3 regions of the Neorhizobium sp. T25_27 genome follow, and region 1 is predicted to be linked to each of the others. Evidence: riboswitches for the same ligand, from Rfam matches in the RefSeq annotation. Region 1 holds a riboswitch; each other region holds the start of a gene.
The links. Region 1 has a riboswitch for thiamine pyrophosphate ahead of thiM (hydroxyethylthiazole kinase). Riboswitches for the same ligand answer to the same signal wherever they lie in the genome.
Positions count from the first base shown of each region.

Region 2: linked by a shared signal. The riboswitch ahead of thiB (thiamine ABC transporter substrate binding subunit) and the one ahead of thiM (hydroxyethylthiazole kinase) in region 1 are both predicted to bind thiamine pyrophosphate.
Region 3: linked by a shared signal. The riboswitch ahead of C5J24_RS02395 (ABC transporter permease) and the one ahead of thiM (hydroxyethylthiazole kinase) in region 1 are both predicted to bind thiamine pyrophosphate.

Region 1 is NZ_PVBJ01000008.1:154,911-161,985, reverse strand. Features, by position in the region: gene C5J24_RS21555 (response regulator) at 191-3,097, shown strand; gene thiD (bifunctional hydroxymethylpyrimidine kinase/phosphomethylpyrimidine kinase) at 3,116-3,919, opposite strand; gene thiE (thiamine phosphate synthase) at 3,916-4,554, opposite strand; gene thiM (hydroxyethylthiazole kinase) at 4,551-5,363, opposite strand; TPP riboswitch at 5,402-5,497, opposite strand; gene C5J24_RS21535 (heavy metal translocating P-type ATPase) at 5,612-7,075, shown strand, end outside.
Region 2 is NZ_PVBJ01000017.1:46,517-54,725, forward strand. Features, by position in the region: gene C5J24_RS29840 (MoxR family ATPase) at 1-646, opposite strand, end outside; gene C5J24_RS29845 (thiamine diphosphokinase) at 741-1,397, shown strand; gene C5J24_RS29850 (ABC-F family ATP-binding cassette domain-containing protein) at 1,401-3,221, shown strand; gene C5J24_RS29855 (response regulator) at 3,382-3,831, shown strand; TPP riboswitch at 3,929-4,036, shown strand; gene thiB (thiamine ABC transporter substrate binding subunit) at 4,077-5,087, shown strand; gene thiP (thiamine/thiamine pyrophosphate ABC transporter permease ThiP) at 5,092-6,711, shown strand; gene C5J24_RS29870 (ATP-binding cassette domain-containing protein) at 6,704-7,411, shown strand; gene C5J24_RS29875 (MATE family efflux transporter) at 7,412-8,209, opposite strand, start outside.
Region 3 is NZ_PVBJ01000001.1:451,207-459,415, forward strand. Features, by position in the region: gene C5J24_RS02390 (ABC transporter permease subunit) at 1-1,658, shown strand, start outside; TPP riboswitch at 1,726-1,829, shown strand; gene C5J24_RS02395 (ABC transporter permease) at 1,965-2,747, shown strand; gene C5J24_RS02400 (ABC transporter substrate-binding protein) at 2,744-3,688, shown strand; gene C5J24_RS02405 (hypothetical protein) at 3,745-4,689, shown strand; gene nadA (quinolinate synthase NadA) at 4,758-5,729, shown strand; gene C5J24_RS02415 (L-aspartate oxidase) at 5,726-7,267, shown strand; gene nadC (carboxylating nicotinate-nucleotide diphosphorylase) at 7,269-8,126, shown strand.

The sequences.
Region 1 (7,075 bases):
GAATCATTCGACTGCCGAGACAGCCTTTCTTTCCCATAGCGGCGAAATGGCCCGTCTTATTGCGGCTTTCGATTGGGCAGGCACCTCGCTTGGGCCGATCGCCGCCTGGCCGCAGAGCCTCAAGACCACGATTTCCCTCATGCTCCGTTCGCCGGTCCCGATCGTCACGCTGTGGAACGAGGACGGGGTGATGATCTACAACGACGCCTATTCCGATTTTGCCGGACGGCGCCATCCCGGCATCCTCGGCTCCAAGGTGCGCGAGGGCTGGCCTGAAGTCGCCGACTTCAACGACAACGTCATGAAGGTCTGTTTCGCCGGCGGCACGCTTGCCTATTCCGACCAGGAAATGGTGCTCGACCGCTCCGGCGTGCCCGCCTCCGCCTTCATGAACCTCTATTATTCTCCGGTCTATGACGAGGCCGGAAAACCTTTCGGCGTGGTGGCGATCGTCGTGGAAAACACTTCCAAGGTGCGGGCGGAGCAACGGCTGCAGGGCGAGGGCGAGCGTCTGAGGCTGATGTTCGACCAGGCGCCGGGCTTCATGGCCATGGTGACCGGACCGGACCATGTTTTCGAAATGGCGAACGGCGCCTATATGCGCCTTGTCGGCGGCCGCGAGCTGCTCGGTCGGCCCATCCGCGAAGCCCTGCCCGAAGTGGCGGAGCAGGGGTTTTCCGACCTGCTCGATGAGGTCCGCAGAAGCGGCCGTCCCCATCTCGGCCAGGGTGTGAGCGTGATGCTGGCGCGCCGGCCCGGCCAGCCGCCGGAAGAACGTTTCGTGGATTTCGTCTATCAGCCGATCGTCGACGACGCCGGCCAGCCGACCGGCATCTTCATCCAGGGCAGCGACGTCACCGACCAGAAGAAGGCGGAGATCGCGCTTCTCAAGGAGACCCGGCATCTCGAGGTGCTGAACCGGCTCGGCGCCGAACTTTCCGCCGAACTCGACCTCGAAAAGGTGGTGCAGATGACCACCGACGCCGGCGTCGAACTGACCGGTGCGCAGTTCGGTGCTTTCTTCTACAACGTCGTCAATGACCGCGGCGAAAGCTACATGCTCTATGCGCTGTCCGGCGTTCCCCGGTCGGCTTTCGAGAATTTTCCGATGCCGCGCAACACGGCTGTTTTCGCGCCGACATTCAGCGGCGAGGGCGTTATCCGCTCCGACGATATCATGGCGGACCCACGCTACGGCCGCAATGATCCGTATTTCGGCATGCCGAAGGGTCATCTGCCGGTGCGCAGCTATCTTACGGTTCCGGTGATCTCCCGCTCCGGCGAGGTGCTCGGCGGCCTGTTCTTCGGCCATGCCCAGCCGGCTCAGTTCCGCGAGGAGCATGAGCGGCTGGTGGTGGGGGCTGCCGGCCAGGTGGCGATCGCCATCGACAATGCGCGGCTTTTCCGCGCCGCCGAACGCGACCTGGCAGAACGCCAGCGCGCCGAAGAGGCGCTGCAGGTGCTGAACGCCGGCCTCGAACAGAAGATCGCCTCCGAAATCTCGGAGCGCATGAAGATGGAAGAGGCGCTGCGCCAGAGCCAGAAGATGGAAGCGCTCGGCCAGCTGACAGGCGGCGTCGCGCATGACTTCAACAACCTGCTGCAGGTGATTTCCGGCAATCTTCAGCTTCTTGCCAAGGACGTTGCCGGCAACGAGCGCGCCGGGCGCCGGGTGGAGAATGCGCTTGCCGGGGTGCAGCGTGGTTCCAAGCTCGCAAGTCAGCTGCTCGCCTTCGGCCGCCGCCAGCCGTTGGAGCCGAAGGTCGTCAATATCGGCCGGTTCCTCACCGGCATGGAAGAGCTGCTGCGCCGGACGCTTGGCGAAGATATCGAGGTCGAGACGGTCCGCTCCGGCGGCCTCTGGAATGTGCTGGTCGACCCGACCCAGATCGAGAATGCGCTCCTCAACCTCGCGATCAACGCCCGCGACGCGATGGAAGGCGGCGGCAAGTTGACGATCGAGGCGGGCAACGCTTTCCTTGACGACAATTATGTGCGCCAGCATGCGGACGTGCCGGCCGGCCAATATGTCATGCTGGCGGTGACCGACACGGGCACCGGCATGACGCCGGAGGTGATGGAACAGGTGTTCGAGCCGTTCTTCTCGACGAAGCCCATCGGCAAGGGCACCGGCCTCGGCCTCTCGATGGTCTACGGTTTCGTCAAGCAATCCGGCGGCCATATCAAGATCTACAGCGAGCTTGGGCAGGGCACGACCGTCAAGATCTATTTCCCGCGCATCCAGCGCAGCGAGGATCTGGTGACCGACGCCGATTTCGGTCCGGTGACCGGCGGCACCGAGACCATTCTGGTGGCGGAGGATGACGAGCAGGTGCGCGCCACCGTCGTCGAACTGCTCGGCGATCTCGGTTATGCAGTGTTGAAGGCGAAGGACGCCGCGGGTGCGCTGAGTATCATCGAAAGCGGCGTGCCGGTCGATCTTCTGTTCACTGACGTGGTCATGCCGGGGCCGCTGAAGAGCACCGAGCTTGCCAGGCATGCGCGCGAGCGGATGCCTGATATAGCCGTGCTGTTCACCTCCGGTTATACGGAAAACTCGATCGTGCACGGTGGCAGGCTCGATCCCGGCGTCGAACTGCTCTCGAAACCCTATACGCGCGAGGCCTTGGCGCGAAAGATCCGCCACGTGCTGAACGGCCAGCAGCATCGCAACCGGGTGAGGGCGTCGTTCGCGGCCAAGCCGCCCGTCCCGCCGATCGGTCAGCGGCCGGTTCTGCCGCGTTATTCCGTGCTGCTGGTCGAGGACGATTTCCTGATCCGCATGAGCACCGCCGATCTGCTGGCAGAACTGGGGCACCAGGTGTCCGAAGCCTCGACCGCGGAGGAGGCGATTACCATGATCGAGGCGCGTAGCTTCGACGTTGTGGTCACCGATCTCGGCCTGCCGGGTCTTTCCGGCGGCGAGTTCGCACAACAGGCGCGCAAGCTATCTCCCGATGTCGGCATTGTATTCGCGACCGGTAACGACCGCATTCCCGACGAGGCGGCAGTGGAAGGCGCGGTGCTTCTGAAGAAGCCCTACGGCAGCCGAGAGATCGCAATAGCCTTCGAGAAGATTGCAGTGCAGAAAGGCTGAGAACCAGTCGTCTCGCCCTCACCACCACACGTAAAAATGCGATACCGGGCCATGGCCGCTGCCGACCGTGAGGGTATCGGCGGCGGCGATTGCGCCGGCGAGATAGGTCTTGGCGACGGCGACCGCCTGCGCGGGCGAGGCGCCCTTTGCGAGCTCGGCTGCGATTGCGCTGGACAGCGTGCAGCCGGTGCCGTGGGTGTTTCTGGTCGCGGTGCGCTCGCCCTCGAACCAGTGGATGCCGGTAGCGTCCGCCAATACGTCCGGGCTGTCCTCGCCTTCCAGATGACCGCCCTTCACCAGGACGGCCTTGGGACCGATCTTCAGCAGCCGCTCAGCCTGGGCTGCCATCTCTTCGCGGGTCGTGGCGATCGTCTCGCCGAGCAGGGCTGCTGCTTCCGGCAGGTTGGGGGTGACGACGGTGGCAAGCGGCATCAGCTTGTAGGTGACGGCATCCACCGCGTCGAGCGCCAGCAGTGGTGAACCGCCCTTGGCGATCATCACCGGATCGAGCACGATCGGCACGGTATCGCGATAGGGCCGCAGCACGTCGGCGACCGCCTCGGCAATCTCGGCATTGGCGATCATGCCGATCTTCACCGCGTTGACGCGCACGTCGAGAAAGACGGTACGGATCTGATTTGCGACGAAGGCGGCGGGCACCGCATGCACCCCGGTGACGCCTTGGGTATTCTGAGCGGTCAGCGCGGTCAGCGCCGCCATGCCATAGGTGCCGCGGGCCGCAAAGGTTTTCAGATCCGCCTGGATGCCGGCGCCACCGGAAGGGTCCGAACCGGCGATTGACAGGACATTCTTGATGCTCATGCGCGCGCCCTTTCGATTTCCGCGGCAATTCCGCGGGCTGCGGCCTGCGGATCGGGCTGGCCGCAGATAGCGGAGACGACCGCGATACCCTTTGCGCCGGCGGCGAGTGCGAGGCCGGCATGTTCCGCCTTGACGCCACCGATCGCGACCGCCGGAACCGGCGCCATGGCGACGATGCGCGCAAGCCCGTCGAAACCGATCGGCTGCTTGTGGTCGGGCTTGGTGCCGGTCGCAAAGACGGGACCGATGCCGACATAGTCGACGATGGAAGGATCCACCCGCCGCGCCAGGTCCTCGGTCTCCACCGAGAGGCCAAGGATCATGCCATGGCCGGCGCGCTGCCGCGCCATCACTGCCACCATGTCGCTCTGGCCGACATGCAAGCCTTCGGCGCCGATCGCGATCGCCGCCTCCACGTCGTCGTTGATGATCAGGGGAACCCCGGTACCGGCCAGTACCGCCTTCAGCGCCCGGCCGGTTTCGATCATTTTTGCCGTGTCCGCCTGCTTGTCGCGGAGCTGGACGATGGTGACGCCGCCGGCGACGGCCAGCCTTGTCGTCTCGATCATGCCGATCTCGCGGCAGAGATCGGGATCAAGGACGAGGTAGACGGAAAGGTCGAAGGTCTTTTTCATGCTGCGGCGATCCTTGCCTTTGCATCGAGCGTCTCGCTGGTTAGCGCCGCGAGGCGGTCGAGGAAGATCGGCGAGAAGAAGCCGGGACCGGAGGCGGTAAACGCCGCTTCCTCGCCCGCGACCGCGAACATCGCGAGCGCGGCGACCGTCGCCTCGAAGGGATCGTCCGCGGTGGCGGCAAAGGCGCCGACCAGGCAGGTGAGCGAGCAGCCGAGCGCTGTGACCCGCGGCATCAGGGCAGAACCGCCGAGGATGTGGACCGAACGCCGGCCGTCGGTGACGAAATCCACCTCGCCGGTAACAGCCACCACGCAGGCCTGCTGCCGGGCGATGGCGATGGCGGAGCTTTCGGCCGCCGCGACGCTGTCGCCGCTGTCGACGCCATGGCCGCTCGACTGGCTGCCGGCCAGCGCGATGATTTCCGACGCATTGCCACGGATGATCGTCGGCCTCAGTTCCATGAGTTCAGCGAGCGCCACGCGGCGATAGGCGGTGGCGTAATGGGCGACGGGATCGAGCACCCATGGCTTGCCAGCTTCCGTGGCGGAGGCGGCCGCGGCCTTCATGCCGGCCAGGAAATCCGGCGACAGGGTGCCGATATTGATCGTCAGGGCCGAAGCGATGCGGGCGAATTCGCCGGCCTCTTCCTTCGTATGCACCATGGCGGGCGAGGCGCCGGCAGCAAGCATCACGTTGGCTGCGATGTTCATCGCTACAAAATTGGTGATGTTCTGGACGAGCGGATTTTTCGCGCGCATCGCCGTCAACAGCTGGCCGGGGGTTTCCGCAAGGAGCGTTGTCGTCTGCATGTCTGCCTCGTTCGGCGGGGCAGGCGCAGGGCGCAATGTTGAACGCCCGGACGACTCCCTCCGCCAGCATGATCTGGTTCAGGTTCTAAGGGTGCTTCTCAGCCCGGCTCTGCCGGACGCCCCTGTCTTCACCATGGCTTACAGCAAAGAGAATGCGCTTCGCCAGTGATTTTTTCTGATTTTAGGCCTTGCAGCTCTAGTCGCTAGAGGTTGTAGAGACGGGGCTCGGTCCAAACGGGAAAGAGACGATGAGCGCCACGACACAGGCACGATACAAGGTTGGCGGCATGGATTGCGCCAGCTGCGCGACGAAGATCGACACCGCGGTTCGCCGCATGCCGGGCGTCGCGGACGTGTCCGTTTCGGTTGCGTCCGGCACGATGACGGTAAAGCACGACGGGACAGGCGATCTTGGCGCCATCGAGAAGAAAGTTGTCGGGCTGGGGTATACGCTGAGGGCGCTGGGGCAGAAGTCCGGTGAGGATGCGCGGCGGCGCGGCACGCTCCCACTAATCTCCCCCCTTGAGGGGGAGATCGGCAAGACGCACGACCACCATCACGCCCATGACGGCGGGCACGATCATTCCCACCACGACCGTGCCACAACAGAAATCGAAGACCTGCATGGCCACGATCACGGGCCGATGGACGGGCCGTGGTGGAAATCGGAGAAGGGCCGCCTGACCATCCTGGTCGGGTTCGTGTTGACGGCGGCTTACGGGCTCGGCCACCTCGGTCCCGCCTATGGCACCTATATCTTCACTGCCGCGATGTTGGTCGGCCTCGTGCCGATCGCCCGGCGCGCGATCATGGCAGCACTTGCCGGCACGCCGTTTTCGATCGAGATGCTGATGACGATCGCCGCCGTCGGCGCTGTCATCATCGACGCGTCGGAAGAGGCGGCCGCCGTGGTTTTCCTTTTCCTCGTCGGGGAACTGCTGGAGGGGGTTGCGGCCGGCAAGGCGCGCCAGAGCATCCAGAGCCTGACGGCGCTCGTGCCGAAGAACGCGCTGCTCGAAGAAAACGGCCAGACCCGCGAAGTGCCGGCCGAGAGCCTTACGGTCGGCGCGACCATCCTCGTGCGTCCCGGCGACCGCATTTCGGCGGACGGTGTCATCATCGCCGGCGAAAGCGCGATCGACGAAGCGCCGGTGACTGGCGAGAGCACGCCGGTTGCCAAGGGCATGGACGACACGGTCTTTGCCGGCACGATCAACGGCGATGCCGCCTTGCGGGTTCGCGTGACGGCAGCTGCCGAGGACAATACGATTGCCCGCGTGGTGCGGTTGGTCGAGGAGGCGCAGGAGAGCAAGGCCCCGACCGAACGCTTCATCGACCGGTTCTCGCGGTATTACACGCCGGGTGTCGTCGCAGTGGGGGCACTGGTCGCCATCCTGCCGCCGCTTGTCGCCGGCGCGTCCTGGAGCGAGTGGGTCTACAAGGGCCTGGCGATCCTCTTGATCGGCTGCCCCTGTGCGCTGGTCATCTCGACGCCGGCTGCAATCGCCGCCTCGCTGTCGTCGGGTGCCCGCCGCGGCCTCTTGATGAAGGGCGGCGCGGTGCTGGAAACGCTCGGCAAGATCACCGCCGTCGCGCTCGACAAGACCGGCACGCTGACGGCCGGCAGACCCCAGGTGACCGATGTCATCGCCTTCGGCCGCAATGCGGAAGACGTGTTGCGCTTGGCCGCCGCGCTGGAAACCGGCTCCAGC
Region 2 (8,209 bases), on a different contig from region 1:
CCGGCATCTCGCGGATCTCGTAGAATTGCGTGAGCGCGTTGCGCACCAGCGCCTGCTTGATGCCGGGATAATGGACCTCGACGATGCGGGCGAGCGTATCCACGTCCGGGAAGCGGATATAGTGGAAGAAACAGCGGCGCAGGAAGGCGTCCGGCAGTTCCTTCTCGTTGTTGGAGGTGATGATGACGATCGGCCGGACCTTGGCGCGGACCATCTCGCCGGTCTCGTAGACATGGAATTCCATGCGGTCGAGTTCCTGCAACAGGTCGTTCGGGAACTCGATATCGGCCTTGTCGATCTCGTCGATCAACAAGACGAGCTTCCTGTCGGAGGCAAAGGCCTGCCACAGCTTGCCGCGGCGGATGTAATTGGCCACGTCGTGGACACGTTCGTCGCCGAGCTGGCTGTCGCGCAGCCGCGAGACGGCGTCGTATTCGTAGAGCCCCTGCTGTGCCTTGGTGGTGGACTTGATGTTCCACTCGATCAGATCGAGCCCGAGGGCGGCGGCCATCTGCCGCGCAAGCTCGGTCTTGCCGGTGCCGGGCTCGCCTTTCACCAGCAGCGGACGTTCGAGCCGGATCGCAGCATTGACCGCCACCATCAGATCCTTGTCGGCAATATAGTCCGCTGTACCCTGAAACTGCATCTCGTGATCCTGATCGGTAAACGCGCCGCAAACTAAAAGCTCACCCGTGACGGCGCAACAGCTTTCCCTTTCCACCGGCTTTGCGCTATGGGCAATGCGCATGACCCATTCGACCTTCACCATTCTGCTCGGCGGCAACTTGCGCGTCACCGACCGCCTGCGGGACACGATCGCCGGCAGCCGCTTTATCGCGGCCGATAACGGCATGCGCCATGCGGCAGCACTCGGCGTGAAGCCGGAACTCTGGGTCGGCGATTTCGATTCCTCCGACGCCGCGCTGATCGCGCAGTTCCCGCACGTCGAGCGGCAGGCCTTTCCGCCAGCCAAGAACGAAACGGACGGTGAGATCGCAACGGCCGAAGCCATCGAACGCGGCGCGACAAGGCTGATCCTTGCCGGCGCGCTCGGCGGCGAGCGCAGCGACCATGCGCTTCAGCATCTCTTTCACGCCATGAGCCTGGCCGAACGCGACCTCGACATCCTGCTGACGTCGGGCGACGAGGAGGCCGTGCCGCTGCTGCCGGGCACAAAGACCCTGGACCTGCCGAAGGGTTCGCTGTTTTCAGTCATCGGTTTTTCCGACCTGGAAGGGCTCGATATCATCGGCGCACGTTATCCGCTCGACAACTTCTCGCTCCCCTTCGGCTCCTCGCGCACCGTCTCGAACGTTGCAGAAGGCCGGGTGGAATTCCATTTGAGGAAAGGCAAGGCCATGATCCTTGCCCGCCCCCACGACTTTACAGGAGCCTGACTGTTGGCGCCCCCAATTCTGAAACTTGACGATATTTTCCTGAGCTTCGGCGGCGCGCCGCTTCTCGCCGGCGCCGGCATGCAGGTAGAGCCGGGCGACCGCATCTGCCTGGTCGGCCGCAACGGTTCCGGCAAGTCGACGCTGATGAAGATCGCCGCCGGGATGGTCGAGCCCCAGTCGGGCGAGGTGTTCCGCCATCCCTCCTCGACCATCCGCTATCTCGAACAGGCGCCGGATTTCGCCGATTATTCGACGGTGCAGGCCTATGCCGAAGCGGGCCTCGGCCCGGGCGACGATCCTTATCGCGTCACCTATCTGCTCGAACATCTGGGCCTCACCGGCCAGGAACACCCGAACACGCTCTCCGGCGGCGAGGCCCGACGCGCAGCACTTGCCCGCGTCATGGCGCCCGAACCCGACATCCTGATGCTGGACGAGCCGACCAACCATCTCGACCTGCCGACCATCGAATGGCTGGAAGACGAGCTGCGCAAGACGAGAAGCGCGCTGGTGGTGATCTCGCATGACCGTCGTTTCCTCGAAAAGGTCTCGAATGCCACGGTCTGGCTCGATCGCGGCACGTCGCGACGCCTGAACCGCGGTTTCGGCGAGTTCGAAGCGTGGCGCGACGAAGTGCTGGAGGCGGAAGAGCTGGAACAGCACAAGCTCGGCAAGGCGATCGAGCGCGAGGAACACTGGCTGCGTTATGGCGTGACCGCGCGCCGCAAGCGCAACATGCGCCGCCTCGGTGAGCTGCAGACGATGCGCGGCAATTACCGCGGCCATAAAGGACCGCAGGGCACGGTGCAGGCGAGCGTCAGCGAAGGCCGTGAATCCGGCAAGCTTGTCATCGAGGCCGAGAACATCACCAAGAGCTACGACCGGCCGATCGTCGCGCCGTTCTCGATCCGCGTGCATCGCGGCGACTGCATCGGTCTCGTCGGCCCGAACGGTGCCGGCAAGACGACGCTTCTGAAGATGCTGACCGGCCAGCTGACGCCCGACACCGGCACCGTCAAGCTCGGCACCAACCTGGAAATCGCCACGCTCGACCAGAAGCGCGAGGACCTGGACCCCGAGGACACGCTGTCCCACCATCTGACGGATGGACGCGGCGAGACGCTGCTGGTCAACGGCGAACAGCGGCATGTCGCAGGCTACATGAAGGACTTCCTGTTCCAGCCGGAGCAGATCAGGACACCGATCAGGAACCTTTCCGGCGGCGAGCGCGCCCGGCTGATGCTCGCCCGCATCATGGCCCGGCCGTCCAACCTCCTGATATTGGACGAACCGACCAACGACCTCGACATCGAGACGCTGGACCTGCTGCAGGAAATCGTCGCCGGCTATACCGGCACCGTCATCCTCGTCAGCCACGACCGTGACTTCCTCGACCGCACCGTGACCTCGACCATCGCCCCCGCCAATCCGGACGCACCGGACGGCCGCTGGATCGAATATGCCGGCGGCTACACGGATATGCTGGCGCAGCGGAAGGGCGCGCTGGAGGAAAGGCGCCGCACGGAAAAAGCTGACAGGGCAAAAACCGATACTGCAGCATCGGTTTCCGGCATCCCGAAGGGCAAAGGCAAGCTTTCCTTCAAGCAGAAATTCGCGCTCGAGAACCTGCCGAAGGAAATGGCAAAAGCCGAGGCCGAGATCGCCGCCCGCGAGAAGAAAATGGCCGATCCCAACCTCTTCACCAAGGATCCCGCCGCCTTCAACAAGCTGGCTGCGGAGATGGAAAAGCTGCGCCAAAGCATCAGCAAAATGGAAGAAGAATGGCTGGAGCTCGAAATGCTGCGTGAGGAAATTGAAGGCTGATTTGCAATTTGTTAAGCTTAACAGATAGTTAGCTAAAAAAATATTTGTCGCGGAGCGGAACATATGATGTCCCGGGGCGTTCTGGGGTGTGAGTAGTGGTCGAAATGTCCCGGGGACGGATCGGCCTGCCCGGAACCGATCAACCGAATGGGGACATCCAATGCTGACAAATGTTACGCGTCGTCGGCTGGCCACTGAGGCGATGAATCAAAGAGTTATGATTGTCGAAGACGAGTTTCTGATCGCGCTCGATGTAGCCGAGACGATCGAAGCCATGGGCCTGAAAGTCGCCGGTTTTGCCAATGCCCGCAAACACGCCCTGGCGCTCGCCGCCTATGCCGATATTGCCCTGGTCGATGTCAATCTTTCGGACGGCCGGACTGGTCCAGAGATCGGGCGCGAGCTTGCCGAGCAATATGGCATCACCGTCGTCTTCATGACGGGTAATCCGGACGATGTGGAAGCCGGCGTCCAAGGCTCGCTCGGCGTTCTCACCAAACCGGTCATGCCCGATGTGGTCGAGAAGACTATCGACTACGCCGTTGCCAACCGGCTGGGCGGCATGGCGATCGTTCCGCGTGAACTGAAAGTGTTTCCGCAGAACCACTGAGCAATGAACCACTGAGTCATGTTGCTCCTGCCGAATGCGCCTTGAGCCGGCCGCAGACCGCCTCTTGCCAGCCATTCGCCTCGCCGCTAAATCTGATCCTGCTCTAACGGGGTGCCGCGCGTTTTCGTGCGGCTGAGAGGCCTTTGGCTAACCCGCGGAACCTGATCCGGTTAACACCGGCGGAGGGATTAGACGGCTCTTCATCAGCGCCTATTCCCCTTTGTCACCACAACGAGGAGACGCTGATGCGCAGCACCATTCTTTCGATATTCGCGGCCGCTGCCGCCTTTTCCCTTTCCGCGCCGGCCGAAGCGCAGGAAAAGACGTTGACCGTCTACACCTACGAGAGCTTCATCTCCGATTGGGGGCCGGGTCCCAAGGTGAAAGAGGCGTTCGAAAAGGCCTGCGCCTGCAAGCTCAATTTCGTCGGCGTCGCAGACGGCGTGGCGCTTCTGACCCGCCTGAAATTGGAGGGCAAAGGCACCGACGCCGATATCGCGCTCGGCCTCGATACCAACCTGATCTCCGAGGCGAAGGCGACCGGCCTGTTCGAGCCGCACGGGCTCGACGCCGCCGCGGCCAAGGTCCCCGGCAATTACAGCGACGACACGTTCATCCCCTACGACTACGGCCATTTCGCCGTCGTCTATGACACGCAGGCAATGAAGAACCCACCCAGAAGCCTCAACGAACTGGTGGACGGCGATCCCGCGCAGAAGATCGCCATTGAGGACCCGCGCACCTCGACACCCGGCCTCGGCCTGCTGCTCTGGGTGAAATCGGTTTATGGCGACCAGGCACCGGAGGCCTGGGCGAAGCTCAGGAAACGCGTGCTGACCGTCACGCCCGGCTGGTCGGAGGCCTATGGCCTGTTCACCAAGGGCGAAGTGCCGATGGTATTTTCCTACACGACCTCGCCCGCCTATCACATGGTCGAGGAGAAGACGGACCGCTATCAGGCCGCCGCGTTCTCCGAAGGCCACTACATCCAGATCGAGGTCGCCGGCATGCTGAAGGGGGCGAAGGAAAAGGACCTGGCGAAACAGTTCCTGAAATTCATGGTCTCGCCGGCCTTCCAGGACGTCATCCCGACCACCAACTGGATGATGCCGGCCGCCAAGACCTCCCAGCCGCTCCCCGACGCATTCAACAAGCTGGTGCAGCCGGCCAAGACGTTCCTGATGGGGTCGGACCAGGTGGCCAAGAACCGGCAGGCCTGGATCGACGAGTGGCTGACCGCCATGAGCATGAACTGATCCCATGCTGACGCGGGCGGAGCGGAGACGCGGGATTGGCTGGGGGCTGCTGAGCCTTGTCGGAATCGCCTTCTTCGTCGGCATCGCAGTCGCCGCCCTTCTCTCCTGGGACGCCGGCAACACCCAAAGCCGACTGTTCACCGCCTATACCTGGCGGATCCTGCGCTTCACCCTGCTGCAGGCGGTTCTTTCGACGCTGCTGTCGGTCGCCTTTGCCCTTCCCGTCGCACTTGCGCTCGCACGCCGCCCGCGCTTTCCGGGCCGTGTATGGGTCATTCGGCTGATGGCATTGCCGATGGGCCTGCCGGTGCTGATCGGCGCGCTCGGCCTGATCGGCATCTGGGGGCGGCAGGGGGTGATGAATAGCCTACTATTGAATCTTGGCCTCGAGCAACCGGTTAGCATTTATGGGTTTTCCGGCATATTGCTGGCACATGTGTTCTTCAACCTGCCGCTCGCCGCGAGACTGCTGCTTGCCGCGCTGGAGCGCCTGCCGGCGGAATATTGGCTGCTCTCCTCCAGCCTCGGGATGAAACCCTTCTCCGTTTTCCGCTTCATCGAGTGGCCTGCGGCCCGCCGCGTCATCCCCGGCATTGCCGGCCTGATCTTCATGCTGTGCGCCACGAGTTTCACGCTCGTCCTGGTGCTCGGCGGCGGGCCGGCCGCGACCACGCTCGAAGTGGCGATCTACCAGTCGCTGCGTTTCGATTTCGACCCTCCGCGCGCCATAGCGCTGTCGCTGCTGCAGATCGGCATGACGGCGTTGATCCTGATTGTGATTTCGCTTTTTCCGGCCCCTGACGACGCTGGCATCACGGCCGGCCGGGCGACCCGCCGGTTCGATGGCCGGACGTTGCCCGCGCGGCTTTGGGATGTGCTGGCGATCCTGCTTGCCACGATATTCCTGATCCTGCCGCTCGCCTCGATCGTCGGCGCTGGCGTCCAGGCCAATCTCTGGAGCCTCGTCAACAGCCCCGCCTTCCTGCGCGCCACCTGGACCAGTCTCATGATCGCGCTTTCCGCCGGCCTGCTGGCCGTTCTGACCTCCCTGGCTATCATTGCCGGGCGCGGAGCAATCTCAGACATGAAGACGCCTGGCGGAACGGCCAAGGCGTTTTCCGTGTCCTTGGGTGGGATGTCCTCGCTGGTGCTGCTCGTGCCGCCGGTCGTGCTGGGGACCGGCTGGTTCCTGATGCTGCGCCCGTTCGGCGATGTGGCGCACTTCGCCCCGGCGCTGGTGGCGATCATCAACATGCTGATGGCGCTTCCCTTTGTGATGCGCGTTTTGGCCCCGGCCGTGGAAACGCACCGCAAGCGGACAGGCAGGCTGTCGGCAAGCCTCGGCCTTTCCGGCTTTTCACGGGCATGGAGGATCGATCTGCCGGTTCTGGCAAGGCCGCTGCTGACGGCGCTGTCCTTCGCCATGGCGCTGTCGCTGGGCGATCTCGGCGCGGTGGCACTGTTCGGCTCCAGCGATCTCACCACCCTTCCCTGGCTTGTCTATAGCCGGCTATCCAGCTATCGGACCAACGATGCGGACGGACTGGCGCTCATCCTCGGCATCATCTGCCTGGCTTTGACGATGATCGGCACTGCCGGCCGAAGGGAAACAAACCATGGCTGACGGCATCGCGCTCAACAAGGTTGAACTGAAGCTCGGCATCAGGGAATTCCGCTTCGACTGTGCTTTGCCGGCCGGTGCCGTGACGGCGATTACCGGCCCATCCGGCTCCGGCAAATCGACCTTCCTCAACCTCGTTGCCGGCTTCGAGACGCCGGACCGCGGCCGTATCCTGATCGCGGGCGGCGATGTGACGGAAAAACATCCCTCCGAGCGTCCCGTATCGCTGGTCTTTCAGGACAACAATCTCTTCGCCCATCTGGACCTCGCCACCAATATCGGCCTCGGCATCAGCCCCTCGCTGAAATTGTCAGGCAGTGATCGGGCCGCCATATCGCAGGCGCTGGAGCGCGTGGGCTTGAGCGGCTTTGAGAAACGGATGCCGGGGACGCTTTCTGGTGGCGAAAGGCAGCGGGCCGCGTTCGCCCGGGCTCTGGTGCGCAAAAAACCGGTTCTGCTGATGGACGAGCCGTTCGCGGCCCTCGACCCCGGGCTCAGGCTTTCGATGGCCAGCCTGCTCATCGACCTGCATCGCGAGACGGGCAATACGGTACTGGTCGTGACCCATGATCCGGATGAGGTCGGCCGGCTGGCTGACCATGCGATCTTCATCGACCACGGCCATATCCTGTTGCAGGCGCCGGCCGAGGAATTCCTCGCCCGGCGCGATATTCCGGCACTTGCCGAATTTCTTGCCGGCTGATCAGGCAGCCTTTCCGCGGAACCAGACGCCGGAGCGGATGGCGAGGAACAGGATCCCACCATAGGCGACCAGACCAGCTGCCAGCGCAAAGAACAGACCGTTGAGCGATCCGGTAAATTCCAGCGCCAGCCAGCCCCCGAGACCTGCAATGGCGAGTCTCAGAAAACCACAGGCAAGCGGCCAGAGTAGCTGGCCCGCGCCTTGAGAGGCGAAATAGAGCGCCAACCCGCCGCCGAAGAAACCATAAACTGGCCCGACGATCTGCAGATAGGCGACTCCCGCATCGATCGCTCCATGCTCCTCGCTGAACAGCGAAATCCACGCGACGGGGAAGATCGCCGCGATCAGGCCAATCACTTCGGTGATGACGAAGGCAATGGCGGCGCCGGTGAAGGCGATGCGCATTGCGCGATCTTTCTGGCCGGCGCCCATGTTGGTGCCAACAAGCGCCACCATCGGCGCACCGATGCCGAAGATCACGGGGATCAGCAGATATTCGAGCCTCGCGCCGGTACCGAAACCGGCCACCGCCGAGACGCCCGCCTTTGTCGCCACCAGAGCCGTGGCAATGCCGATGGTCACATTGGTGAGAACGGAATTGATCGCCGCGGCAGCGCCGAGGCGGACGATATCCCGGAACATCGCCCAGCGAAGCGGTCCGACGCCGAAGCGCACGAGATTGCGGCCGGAGAGGATGTACCAGGCAAGCACCGCGGTGCTGCCGAAACTGTAGAGCACCAGAGCCAGACCGCCGCCAGCGATGCCGAGCCCCTGGAACGGACCGAAGCCGAAAATGAG
Region 3 (8,209 bases), on a different contig from region 1:
CGCCGGTCACCCTTTGGCTGCTTCTGTCCTTCGCGGCGCCGATGTTCGTGGTACTCGTGCTCTCCCTGCACGAGTATCCCGATCCTTTCGGCCCGCTGTTCATAACGCCGTCGATCGCGCAGTTCCGGGATATCGTCTCGGACGGCTTCTATTTCGGCGTCGTCTCCGAAACCATCCTGCTCGGCCTCGGCGTGACCGTCATCACCGCGCTTCTCGGTTATCCGCTCGCTCACTGGCTGGCGCGCATGCCGGTAAAATACCGCGCAGCCGCGTTTGCGGTCATCCTCATTCCGCTGCTGACCAATGTCGTGGTGCGCTCGCTCGGCATCATCCTCCTGCTGGCACCCGAAGGGCTGATCAATTCGGTCACCGGGCTGATCGGCATTCCGCCGGCCAGATACATGCTGTTCACCCATGGTGCTGTCGCGGTGGCGCTGGCGCAGGTCTTTTTGCCGTTCATGGTGCTGGCGCTCTACGACAACCTGCAGGGCACTTCGCCGCGGGTGCATGAAGCGGCCCAGAGCCTCGGCGCCTCTCCGGCGGTCCGGTTCCTCACCGTCGACCTGCCGCTTTCGCTGCCCGGCCTGCGCTCCGGCACTGTGATCGTTTTCCTGATGGCGACCACGGCTTACGTTTCCGCCTCCCTGCTCGGCGGAAAGAAGGTCTGGACCACCGGCATGCTGGTGCTGCAGGAAGCGATCAAGAACCTCAATGCGCCGCTTGCCGCGGCGCTTGCGATCATCATGACCGTCACCGGTCTCGCGTTTGCGGCGCTCTGCGCCTATTCGCTCAACCGCCTGATGCCGTGGCTGAAGGGCAAGCCCAGCAATCCCTGGAGCATACCGCGCTGGCTGGTGCCGATCATCAACATCCTCGGGCCGATCGTCTCGAAACTGCTGCTCGCCATCTCGCTGCTGCTCCTGCTGCTGCCGCTGGTGCTGGTCTGCATCCAGAGTTTCAACGACGTGCCGCAGGCGACCGCCTCCGGCTTCCGCGGCTTCACGCTGAAATGGTACGAGGCGGTGTTTTTCGCCGGAACGTATGCGGATGCCTTCTGGGTGTCGGTGCAGCTTGCCGTCACCTCGATGCTGGTGGCGCTTTCGCTTTCGCTGCCGGCGGCCTTCGCGCTCGCCCGTTATCCGTTCAAGGGTCGCTCCGCGCTCCTGGCTTTCTGGCTGCTGCCGATGTCGCTGCCCCACGTGGCGATCGGGGTCGGAATGCTGCGGCTCTTGCAGATCTACCTGATCATTCCGCCCTTCCTCGGCCTCGTGGCGATCCATGTGATCGTCATCCTGCCGTTTGCGATCACGCTTCTGACCACCTCGGTGATGGGGCTCGACCGGGCGCAGGAGGAGGCGGCGGCGAGCCTCGGGGCAAGCCCGGTGCGGCGGTTTTTTCTGATCATCATGCCGGGCCTGGCGCCGGGGCTGTTTGCGGCCGGCATCGTCGGCTTCCTGCTGAGCTTCGGCGAGGTGACGGTGACGAGCTTCCTCACCACCGCCCGGCTGACGACGCTGCCGGTCCGCATCTACGCGGAATCGACCTTCAGCCTGGAGCCGACCGCGCATGCCATCTCGGCCGTCCTGATCCTCTTCACCGTCATCGCGCTGGCCCTGCTGGGCAGGGTGGTTCGCCTAGACCGACTCTACGCACGGTGAGTTGGAAACGATAGCGGGCGGACCGTCCGGTCCGCTTGACAGACATAGCGAAAACCGACAGTTATCGTGTTCTTCCGAGGGGGGCATCTTGACGATGCTGAGATGGCGGTGAGCCGGACCCTTGAACCTGATCCGGGTCATGCCGGCGTAGGAACGGAAATAGGCGTCATTCGACGATACTTTCTCTTCTCCGCTTCACCTGGATCTCCGTAATTGACTGATCTGGAGATCGACCGATGATATCCATTCTTCCCGTGGTTCCGCAAGGATATCCGGTCCTGGCGTGCAGGTTCGGCGCGTAGCATCATGCGTGCGTCCCATGCGGTCATCGGCCTCGTCCTGCTTGTCGCCCTCTGGCAAGCGGGCGTCTGGCTGTTTGCTCCGCCCCGCTACATCCTGCCGTCTCCGATTGCCGTCGCTTCCGCCTTCGGGCGGCAGCCGGGTTTCCTGCTGCAGAACGGCCTCGTCACGCTGACGGAAATCGCGCTGGGCCTCGCGATCGGCGCAGGCCTCGGCATCGCCACGGCATTCGGGGTCGCCGCGTTGCCGCGGCTTGGCCGTCTCGTCTGGCCGATGGTACTGATTCTACAGTCCTTTCCCGTCTTCGTCCTGGCGCCGATCCTGGTTTTGTGGCTCGGTTTCGGCCTCGCCTCGAAAGTGGCGATGACGACGATCATCATCTTCTTTCCGGTCGCGTCGGCCTTTGCCGACGGTCTTCGCCGCACCGATCAGGAAATCCTCGACGCCGTTTCGCTGGAGGGGGCAGGTCACTGGCAGACGCTGGTGTCGATGCGTGTGCCGCTGGCGATCCCGAGCCTCGTCTCGGGCCTCAGGGTCGCGGCACCGCTGGCGCCACTCGGGGCCGTGGTCGGGGAGTGGGTCGGGGCGTCCGGCGGGCTCGGCTTCGTGATGGTCCAGGCCAATGCCCGCATGCAGACCGACACCGTGTTCGCGGCGATGACCATACTGGCAATCCTTACCCTCATTCTAAGGCTTCTCATCGACCGGCTGACCGCCGGACTCGCCCCGTGGGCCAGCGAAGCTGACCCTTCATCTTCATCCGCATCAGGGAGTTCCGTCCGATCATGATCCGTATCCTCACCGCGTCCTTCATCGCGCTGGCCAGCCTTGCCACCCCGATTTCTGCGCAGGCCGCCGACAAGCTCAGCGTGCTGCTCGAATGGTTCGTCAATCCGGACCATGCGCCGATGGTCATCGCCCAGCAGCGCGGGCTGTTTGCCGATGCCAAGCTCGATGTCGAGCTCATCCCGCCGTCAGACGCCTCCGCAGTGCCGCGGCTGGTTTCGGCCGGCCAGGCGGATATCGGCATCCACTACCAGCCCAATCTCTATCTCGACCATGAGGCAGGCCTGCCGCTCGTGCGTTTCGGCACGCTGGTCGAGACGCCCTTGAACACCGTCACTGTGCTGGCGGACGGTCCGATCAAGAGCCTCAAGGATCTGAAGGGCAAGAAGGTCGGCTTTTCCGTCACCGGTTTCGAGGATGCGATGCTGAAGCGCATGCTAGCCTCCGAAGGGCTTTCGAACGCTGACGTGGAACTGATCAACGTCAATTTTTCGCTCTCACCGTCGCTGATCGGCGGCAAGGTGGATGCGACGCTCGGCGGTTTCCGCAATTTCGAGCTGACCCAGATGAAGCTGGAAGGCCATGCGGGGCGCGCGTTTTTCCCCGAGGAGCACGGTGTTCCGACCTATGACGAGCTGATCTTCGTCACCCGCCGCGATTCTGCCGCCGACAACCGGCTGCCGCGTTTCCTGCACGCCGTCGAACAGGCCTCGATCTTCATCACCAACCATCCGCAGGAAGCCTGGCAGCTTTTCGTCAAGGCCTATCCCAACCTCGACGACGAACTGAACCGCACCGCGTTCTTCGACACGCTGCCGCGCTTTGCCAAGCGTCCGGCCGCACTCGACCAAGGCCGCTACCAGCGCTTCGCCACCTTCATGCAGGAAATGGGACTGATCAAGACCGTGCCGCCGATCGGGGACCTCGCAGTCGAAATCAAGTAGGCCAAGCTGCTGATATTGTTTGATTTGAACGCCGGGGTTCGCGTAACGTGATTTCCATGCCAGATAGGCATCGCACGTTACGTACCCTCGGAGTTTGCTTGACCATCGGACTTGCCCATGCGGAACTGATCGCGGTTCTGTCCGCCGTCACCGGCGACGAGCCGCGCGTGATGACGGTTCGCTCCGGCGATGCGCTGCCATCCGGGCCCTTCGAGCTTGGGCACAGGAGCCTGCAGGCCGGGCTTCGCGAATGGGTGGGGGACCAGACCGGCCATCCGCTCGGTTATCTCGAACAGCTCTATACCTTCGCCGATCGCGACCGGACCCATGAGGATGCCGAGGGGCGGACGATCTCGATCAGCTATCTCGGCCTGGTCCGCGAGCAGGCCGCACCCGGTGCCGGAAAACCCGGCTGGCACGGCTGGTACGAATATTTCCCCTGGGAAGATCATCGCGGGGGGAGGCCGGAAATCCTGGCCGCCATCACCGGCCGCCTGCAGGATTGGGTTGCGGCGGAAACTGCCAGGCGCGAACACCGCCGGCGCCGCGTCGATTTTGCCTTCGGCCTCGACGGCGCCGCATGGAACGAGGATCTCGGCCTGCAGCGTTACGAGTTGATGTACGAGGCCGGACTGGTGACCGAGGCAGGTTGTCCGCCGGCCAAAAGTTTCGGTCGCTCGATGTTTGCCGATCACCGCCGTATCCTGGCGACCGGGATCGCGCGGCTGCGCGCCAAGATCAAATACCGCCCGGTGGTCTTCGAACTGATGCCGGAGAGTTTTACGCTGTCGCAATTGCAGCGCACTGTCGAGGCGCTGGCTGGCTTGACGCTGCACAAGCCGAATTTCCGCCGGCTGATCGACCAGCAGGAGCTGATCGAGGAAACCGGGGAGGCGACCAGCGAAACCGGCGGCCGCCCCGCCAAGCTCTTCCGCTACCGTCATGCGGTCCTCGAAGAGCGGGCGCTATCCGGTTCGAAACTTCCGCTTTCACGTAATTGACATAAACTCGAATCGAGAATATGTCTCTGCGCCGGATATACTCACTTCGAGTATAAAAGGAGCTGCTGATGAATTCTCCGCTTTCGGTTTCCCAGCTTTACGATCGCGTCAGCCGTGTCATCCCCAAGGCCGAGTGGATGAGCTACGAGGCGGATGTCGCAGCGATCCTTGAGTTGAAGCGCACCCGCAACGCCGTCATCCTCGCCCACAATTACCAGACGCCGGAAATCTTCCATGGCGTCGCGGATATCGTCGGTGACAGTTTAGCGCTCGCCCGCAAGGCGATCGAGGTGGATGCGGATGTCATCGTGCTTGCCGGCGTCCACTTCATGGCCGAAACGGCAAAGCTCTTGAACCCCGGAAAGACCGTGCTGATCCCGGACATGGAAGCGGGCTGTTCGCTGGCGGATTCGATCACGCCGGAAGACATCGCACTGCTGCGGCAGGCGCATCCGGGTGTGCCGATCATCACCTATGTGAACACCTCAGCGGCGGTGAAGGCGGCATCCGATATCTGCTGCACCTCCGGCAACGCAAAGCAGGTGGTGGAATCGCTCGGCGTTCCGAAAGTGCTGATGATCCCGGACGAATACCTGGCGCAGAACGTGGCGCGGGAAACGGATGTCGAAATCATCGCCTGGCATGGCCATTGCGAAGTGCACGAGCTGTTTAATGCGCAGGATGTCCGCGATCTGCGCGAGGCGCACCCCGGCGTGGTGGTGCTGGCGCATCCGGAATGCCCGCCGGAAGTGGTGGCCGAGGCCGACTTTGCGGGCTCGACGGCCGTCATGTCGGATTATGTCGGCCAAAAGAAGCCGGCCCGTGTCGTGCTTCTGACCGAGTGCTCGATGAGCGACAATGTCGCCGTGCATCATCCGGATGTGGAATTCGTGCGGCCCTGCAACCTCTGCCCGCACATGAAGCGCATCACGCTCGCCAACATCCGCAAGGCGCTGGAGGAAAACCGGCACGAGGTGACTGTCGATCCATCGATCGCGGTTGCGGCCCGCCGCGCGGTCGAGAGGATGCTCGCCATATGACCGAAATCCTCGACCATCTCGCCGGCCGCATCGCGATCGTCGGCAGCGGTCTGGCGGGGCTGGTGACGGCGCTAACCTTGGCGCCTCAGCCCGTCGTGCTGATCACCCGCGCCGCCTTGGGTGCGGAAACGTCGAGCGCCTGGGCGCAGGGCGGCATTGCAGCGAGCCTCGGCACTGACGACAGCGCGGACCTGCATCTGGCGGATACGCTCGCCGCCGGCGACGGACTTTGTGATCCGGCAGTCGCCGCTTCAATCTTGAAGGAAGCTCCGAACGCTATCGCCATCCTGGAAAAATTTGGCGTGCGTTTCGACCGGGCTGCTGACGGTTCGCTTTCGCTCGGCCTGGAGGCTGCCCATTCGCGCCGCCGTATCGTGCATGCGGCGGGCGACGGATCGGGTGCGGCGATCGTCCGGGCTCTGGTCGAGGCTGTCTCCGCAACACCGTCGATCACGGTGCTTGATGGTGTCGAGGTTCGTCGGCTTTTGACGAATGGCGACGCAGTGTCCGGCCTGCTCTGCGCGGCGGCCGCCGGCGCGGTTATCTTGCCGACCGCGCGGGTGGTTCTGGCGACCGGCGGTCTCGGTGGGCTTTATGACGCGACCACCAATCCGACCGGCAATTTCGGCCAGGGTGTAATGCTTGCGGCACGGGCGGGCGCGCTGCTTGCGGATATGGAATTCGTGCAGTTCCACCCGACGGCGCTCGATTCCCAGCGCCGGCCGCTGGCGCTGGTCAGCGAGGCCGTGCGCGGCGAGGGTGCGGTGCTGGTCAACGAAAAGGGCGAGCGGTTTCTCGCCCGCGAACCGGGGGCCGAACTTGCACCGCGGGATATCGTGGCCCGCGCCATCAGCGCCGAGATTGCCCGGGGCGGACGTGTCTTCCTCGATGCCCGGCCGGCGCTTGGAAGAGGGTTCTCCAGGCGGTTTCCGGCGATCGACGCGCTCTGCCGGGAGGCGAGTGTCGATCCCAATTCCGACCTCATCCCGGTTCGTCCCGCCGTTCATTACCACATGGGCGGGGTAGCGACGGACGCGAATGGCCGCAGCTCATTGCCCGGCCTCTGGGTGGTCGGCGAGGCGGCTTCGACCGGTCTCCACGGCGCCAACCGGCTGGCGAGCAACTCGCTTCTGGAAGCGGCTGTGATGGGCATGCGGGCCGCGCGGGACCTCTCGGCAACGTCCTCCGGAACGCTTCATCAGGTCACCGATGTCGAGCTGCCGGTGCCGGCGGATATCTCCACCGTGCGGCCGATCGTGTCGCGGCATCTCGGCGTCCTCCGGAATGCCGGTGCCATTCATGGCGCTATCGCGAGCCTGCTGCCGCTCGTCGAAAGCGAAGGACCGGCCGCCGATCCGGCGATCGTCGCGCTGCTGATCGCCGTCTTCGCGTCGCTCCGAAAAGAATCCCGCGGGGCGCATGCGCGCACCGATTTCCCGCTGAAGCTTGGCTATGCGGAGCGGCGGCAGATGCGTCTTGCCGATGCGCTGGAGATCGCCCGCGCGACCGCTTCCCATACCCTTGCCCGGAGTGCCTGACATGATCCTTGCCGCCCTTCCGCGACTTCTCGTCGAACCGCCGGTGCGCGCCGCACTTCTGGAAGACCTCGGCCTTGCCGGCGACGTCACGTCGACGGCGGTCATCCCCGCCGGCCATCGCTCGACCGTTGTCATGGCAGCTCGTAAAGCCGGGGTCATCGCTGGGCTGGATGCGGCCGAGCTCGCCTTCCAGCTCGTCGATCCGAAGATCGTCATGACGCGCCACGTCGAAGATGGCGGGGCGGTGAAGCCCGGCGATGTGATCGCCACGATCGAAGGCCCGTCCCGCGGGCTTCTGACCGGCGAGCGAACGGCACTCAATTTCCTCGGCCATCTTTCCGGCATCGCCAGCGTCACGGCCGGCATCGTCGCGGCGATCGAAGGCACCAAGGCTTCGGTCGTCTGCACCCGCAAGACGACACCGGGGCTTCGGGCGCTGGAGAAATACGCGGTACGCGCCGGCGGCGGCATGAACCATCGCTTTGCTCTCCATGATGCGGTGCTGATCAAGGACAATCACGTGGCGATTGCCGGCGGGATCGCCGAATCCATCCGCCGCGCCAAGGCGGGCGTCGGCCATATGGTGAAGATCGAGGTGGAGGTCGACACGCTCGACCAGCTTCACGAAGCCATGCAGGTTGGTGTCGATGCGGTGCTGCTCGACAACATGACGCCGGAGCAGCTTCGCGAGGCGGTCGACATCGTCGCCGGCCGGGCGATCACCGAAGCGTCAGGCGGGATCACGCCGGCGACGGCCGCCGCCGTGGCCGCATCGGGCGTCGACCTGCTCTCCGTCGGCTGGATCACGCACAGCGCGCCGACGCTGGATATCGGGCTCGATTTTCGCTCTGCAAGTTAGGATGGGCGGTGCCAGAGGCTTCCGGTGCCGTTGAAAACAATGGTACATCCTTGATCCGGAACACCGAACGGGCAAGGAGCGCA